Acetivibrio cellulolyticus CD2: one gene and its partner. The main gene of each other region encodes a partner of the protein of the gene in region 2 in a complex. Links are inferred from orthologs where the notes say so. Each region holds a gene or a part of one and is shown on either strand. Other genes may lie near its edges.

Evidence for each region. Proteins that work in one complex are often made in the same cells at the same time.
Region 1: the proteins of trxA (region 2) and ACECE_RS0224030 are in contact, whole or in part, in an NMR structure (PDB 2IPA), measured with the Bacillus subtilis proteins. The link is inferred for Acetivibrio cellulolyticus CD2 from one-to-one orthologs.

Annotation. Positions count from the first base shown.
Region 1 is NZ_JH556659.1:927,604-930,502, forward strand. Bases 1-2,821 are described here. They hold ACECE_RS0224030 (arsenate reductase/protein-tyrosine-phosphatase family protein), read left to right. Parts: upstream 1-1,117; coding sequence 1,118-1,525; downstream 1,526-2,821. Other genes in these bases: ACECE_RS0224020 (carboxypeptidase regulatory-like domain-containing protein), read right to left, coding at 1-341; ACECE_RS0224025 (hypothetical protein), read right to left, coding at 410-799; ACECE_RS0224035 (helix-turn-helix transcriptional regulator), read left to right, coding at 1,597-2,505; ACECE_RS0224040 (M24 family metallopeptidase), read left to right, coding at 2,675-2,821. Outside these bases: more of ACECE_RS0224040, read left to right, coding at 2,822-2,899. UniProt on the Bacillus subtilis protein: Catalyzes the reduction of arsenate [As(V)] to arsenite [As(III)]. In vitro, can dephosphorylate para-nitrophenyl phosphate (pNPP).
Region 2 is NZ_JH556657.1:440,113-442,967, forward strand. The notes cover bases 69-2,845. They hold trxA (thioredoxin), read left to right. Parts: upstream 69-1,180; coding sequence 1,181-1,510; downstream 1,511-2,845. Other genes in these bases: ACECE_RS32085 (hypothetical protein), read left to right, coding at 69-97; ACECE_RS0213955 (putative ABC transporter permease), read left to right, coding at 180-581; ACECE_RS0213960 (metal-sensitive transcriptional regulator), read left to right, coding at 762-1,064; ACECE_RS0213970 (membrane protein), read left to right, coding at 1,784-2,350. In the rest of the region: more of ACECE_RS32085, read left to right, coding at 1-68. UniProt on the Bacillus subtilis protein: Participates in various redox reactions through the reversible oxidation of its active center dithiol to a disulfide and catalyzes dithiol-disulfide exchange reactions.

The sequences.
Region 1 (2,899 bases), on a different replicon or contig from region 2:
CTATCAGAATTGGTTTCGAATACGGGAAGACCACATTTTTGACAGAAATATAAAAATATATTTACATACTGAACAGTTTCGCTGTTTTTCTTCAAAATGGTAACGCCAGTGATTTTTCCAGAGTAATCAATCTTTTCGTTCTTAACATAAACATTAACATTTTGTGTGTTTACTTGTACCGGATTTACATCAACTTTTTGTTCCTGGTCAAGGTCCTGTGAGTTATACTGAAAACTATCGGTTTCCAAATATTTTCCCTTATTCGGTTTTTCTTGTTCATAAATCTTTTCTTCAAGAAAACGGTTTTGCGACTCCATATTTTCACTTCCTTTTTCCGGCACAAATCAATTTTTATTTATGTAGCAGTGGGGGAAGTCCCCCACTACATACTGATTATTAACTTATTAAGTTACCATTTCTTTCCTTGACCTGCTGCAGCATTTGCTTTGGCTTCATTTGCAGCTACTGTTTTGTTTTCAGCTTCATTTTCAGCTACTGTTTTGTTTTCAGCTTTAACTTCATTTTCAGCTTCATTTTCAGCTACTGTTTTGTTTTCAGCTTTAATTTCATTTTCATTTTCAGCTTCAGCTTTGTTATCAGCATCGTTATCAGTGCTTTGGCCCTGTACCTGTTTTTGTGTCAAAACGTTGTAGTTGATCTGTTTGTTAACCTGATTCTGGCTGTGATATTCTTTTTCTGCTACGTCCACATCCTGATCAGCTTTGAGTGTAGATTCGAGTTCAGCTTTGATTTCGGCTTTCAATTGGGCTTTTAATTCGTTTAAATCGATGTCTAACATAGGTAGGACTCCTTTCAATTATTTAGGTTAATTTTGGTTACATTATATAGTATTCTTTATGTAATCAAATGTGATGGTTTTCTATAAAAAGTATAATTGACTATTGTAGAAGGGATTTGTAACATTGATAGATAGGATAACAATTTGTAAGCTGGATTCTAGGTATACATAAATATCCTTTTCATAATGAAATGCCATTGACTTATGGGATGTTATGTTAAGCTTTTGTTAAGCTGAGTTAAATCAATATTAACACAGTTGCTTTTTTGTCTTTCAAAAATTAAAATATAATTGAATTACTTATGGAGGGGCAATACTATGAAACTGAAAGTAGCATTTATATGTGTTCACAATTCATGTAGATCACAGATGGCAGAAGCATTGGGCAAACTATTTGCTTCCGATGTATTTGATTCATATTCTGCAGGGACGGAAACAAAACCACATATAAATCAGGATGCAGTAAGAATTATAAAGAGGCTATATGGCATTAATATGAATGATACTCAGCGTTCTAAACTGATTGATGAAATACCGGAGGTTGACATAGTAATTAAAATGGGGTGCAACGTTATATGTCCGTTTATGCCATCTAACCATGAAGAGGATTGGGGAATTGATGACCCGACTGGCAAGAGTGACGAGGATTTTTTTAAAACTGCCATGATAATTGAGGAGAAAGTCAAGGATTTAGCAAAAAGGATTAGAAATAAAGAAATAGAATAATAATAAATTAGCAAAGAAAGTCAAGAAGACCTCTTTTGTAGTGTGTTATGCTTTATACAGGAGGTAAGGAAATGGATAACTGGGAAAAAATAAATGCAGTACAACGAATGCAGGATTTTATTGAAGCGCATTTAAATTTACCAATAACTCTTCATATGCTTGCAAATGTTGCAGGGTATTCGCCATGGCACTCTGCAAGGATATTTAAGGAGCTCATGGGAAAAACGCCCTTTGAATACATAAGGGTCCTAAGGTTGACCAGAGCAGCTTTGAAGTTACGTGATGAGGATGTTAAAGTTGTTGATGTAGCTTTCGATTTTGTCTTTGACTCGCACGAAGGCTTTACGAGAGCATTTTCCAAACAATTTGGAATGACTCCGCAGTACTATAGCAAAAATACACCGCCTATCAAGCTATTTTTACCCAGTCGTATTCATGATTATTATCTCATATTACAAAAAGGAGAGGATAGCATGCCTGAAAATTCAAACGTCAATACGGTTTTTGTTCAAGTTATTGAACGACCTCAACGAAAACTCATTTTAAAGCGTGGTATTAATGCCGGACATTACTTTGAATATTGCGAGGAAGTAGGCTGTGATGTGTGGGGGGTGCTCACGAGTATAAAAGAAGCCATATATGAACCAGTTGGAATGTGGCTTCCGAAAAACCTGCAAAAGCCAGGTACATCAATTTATGCTCAAGGTGTAGAGGTTCCTGCAGATTATAAGGGCGAAGTTCCTGAAGGATTTGAGCTGATTGAATTGCCGCCTTGCAAGATGATGGTTTTTCAAGGGCAGCCTTTTGAAGATGAAAAGTTTGAAGATGCTATTGGAGAATTGTGGGATGTAATGAAAAAATACAATCCTGAAATTTATGGTTTTACATGGGCGGACGAAGATGCACCGAGGATACAATTAGTACCGTTGGGATATAGAGGATATATTGAAGCCAGACCGGTCAGACCTGTTAACAAGTAATTGTAGTTTTAGAATTGTTAAGTGTGTGGAAGATTGGTGGATAACCAGTTTCCCACATACTTTTATGTTGAAGCTAATATATTTACAATATATGCTTTATGTATTAAACTAAATAGATTAAATAAGTTTCTTGATACAATTCTGATTGAATTAATATGGGAGTGTTAGCATGAGGATGAAGGTACCTTTAATAGAACTGGAAACACGAATGAGACGTTTCAGAGATAAAATGGATGTGTCTGATCCAGAGTGGAAAGTAGTTGTAGTTTTTAGTAAGATTAATCTCTACTATTTCACCGGGACAATGCAGGATGGAATGCTTATCATTCCCAGAAACGAAGAAGCAATATTATGGGTTCGCAGAAGTTTTGAGAGGGCATTGGATGAATCATTG
Region 2 (2,855 bases):
TGATAATCTTCCTAAGAATAAGGAGTATATAGAGGAGTTTTATAAAAAGAGTGAAAATGAAATAAAGAAGCAGTCAGGTGAAGGAAAAGTCAAATAAAATATGGATTTGTTTACAACCAATTTCTATTTTATCAAATTATTTCTATACTAAAATTATGTATTTTGAAAAAAATATAGCTATGATTAAAAGATTTTTTATTTATGGATTTGCCGGATGGAGCATGGAAATAGTTTGGACTGGGATGCATTCGTTAATAACAGGCGACCTGACATTGCAAGGATATACAAACCTTTGGATGCTGTTAATATATGGCTGCGCTGTGTTCTTAGAACCCATACATGATGTGTTGAGTAGATGGAGGTGGCAGGTTCGAGGGCTATTATGGGTAGTAATTATATGGGGTATAGAGTACACAAGCGGAATAATTCTATATAATATATTAGGTGTTTATCCTTGGTATTACTCTGGACCGTTCGCTATTGACCACCTTGTAAGAATAGATTTTGCGCCTGCATGGTTTGCAGCCGGGTTATTATTTGAACGTATGCATAAAGCACTAGATTCTATAAAAATTGTATGATAGATACTTTGTAATGGTGTATAGGGTTAAGGAATGCTGAAAACATAACTTCAGCTAATCTTAAGTAAAATTAGCTATGGTTGGGTGATGAAGCCATAGCTAATCTTTTACAAGGCTATTGTAGTTTATATGGAAAGCAGTTATAATTGTTTTATACCCATACAGAGTATAGGAGGAATGATGGTGGGAAACAATTTAGCAGATAATGAGTGTTGTGAGTCTAAAGAAGATATTCTTAAGAGACTTCGAAGGATTGAAGGTCAAATAAAGGGCATACATAAAATGATCGAAGAGGATAAGCAATGTGTAGATATCCTTACTCAGGTTGCAGCTGTGAGAGCGGCTACAAATAAGGTTGGCGGGATAATACTTCAAAGGCATTCAAAGACTTGCCTAAAGAATGCGTTAGATGGTGAAAGCAAGGAAGAGGTCCTTGACGAACTTGTAGATACAATACAAAAATTTTTAAAGTTTGTAGATTAGTGTTTCCCTTATTCAAATTTGGGTAAAAATATAATAACCTTTTAATTATTAGTCTTTTTATGACTTGGTTTCGTATAAATAGCTTTGAAAATAATACTTATTTAGGAGGAAAACTTATGGCAAGTGAAAATGTTACTGTCATTACGAAGGATAATTTTGAACAGGAAGTATTGAAATCAGAAAAGGCGGTTTTAGTTGACTTTTGGGCTCCATGGTGTGGACCTTGCAGAGCAGTAGGTCCAATAGTGGATGAGCTCGCAAGTGAATATAATGGGAAGGCAAAGATTTCAAAGTTAAATGTGCAGGACGAGAATGAACTTGCTGCTAAATTTAGAGTTATGAGTATACCAACAATTATGATATTCAAGAATGGGGATGTAGTGGAAAAAGTTGTTGGTGCCAGATCAAAATCTGAATTATCATCACTTATTGATAAGCACATATAGTTTAATCAAAGCAGTTAGTTCACTGAAACAATAAAAAATGAACTGTAGATAAGCCGCACAAAACAATTGTGTGGTTTTTTTATTAGGCTTCTTTCTAAGGAAGTGAAAGAGTCAAAAATACAGGGACGCGATGTCCCGGAGTTTTTATTTTTTGTTGAAAATATTAATATATTTTTTTATAAAAAAGGAGGATTTTGAAAAATGGTATTGAATAATATATTTGTACAATTATAAATATTAATAATGTTTTGGGATAAATAGGAGGAACCAAAAATGGCAGGAGAAAAAAGATTTGGTACATCGCTTTTTGGTTTTAAGCAATCAGACGTTAATTCTTATATTGAAAAGATATTGAGGGAATTTGATGATAAACTCAAAGAGAAAGAAAATGAAATAGCAGGGTTGAAAAATCAATGCAGAGAGTTAAGAATCAAATATGAGGATATAGCCAGGAAGACTGATCAAGTAGGTGAAGACAGAGCTAAAATTGCTGAGGTTCTGATCAAAGCTCAGGAAAAAGCTGAGACAATATTAGAGGAAGCAAGGAATCAATCAATTGAGGAGAGAAAGAAGCTTTCCGATTTGACAGAAAAGGAAAAGGAAAAGCTTGTAGATATAAAACAGGAAATCAAGACATTAAAACAGGATGTTTCTAGGGTTTTGAAGAAATATGAGGAAGAACTCAATAAGGTGTTTGAGTCTGCAGGAGAGACATATAGTTCTTTTGATACTGAGACAAAGTCTGAAAAGGCAGAAACTAATGACAACTCTGCAGATATCCTTGATGAAATAATGGAAGAGTTTGCTAACAAAGCAGCTTCTACTTCAGAAGAGAAATAGAGCAAAAAACAAATGTAGAAAGTTCAAAAATAATATATTGTAAAAAAATATTTTATTTAGTATAATTATTTCTAATAATTTAATATTTAAAAGACGATGACAGGGAAGAGTACATATTTGAATTTTCAAAGAGAGCCGGTGTCAGGTGAAAGATCGGCAAATGATTATATGGAAGGCAGCCCTTTAGTTTCACCTTGAGAAATGATGACCACTTATACAAGGTCTAATAATAGAGGATGACGTTTCCTTACGTTATAAAGGGTCAGTATTAAAATTGCATTTGTTAAGTTTAATGCATAATTTGATATTGAATGGAGAGAACACCATTATGGTGTTAATTAGGGTGGTAACGCGGATTACTTCTTCGTCCCTTTCAAGGGGTGGGGGAGTTTTTTTAATGCCTCAGAAAGTGCAGATGATCTAAATTTGTTTAGAAATACAAATATGGCAAGTTGGGCATAATTTAGTAGATACATAGTATTTATAATATTAAAGTTAATCGAGG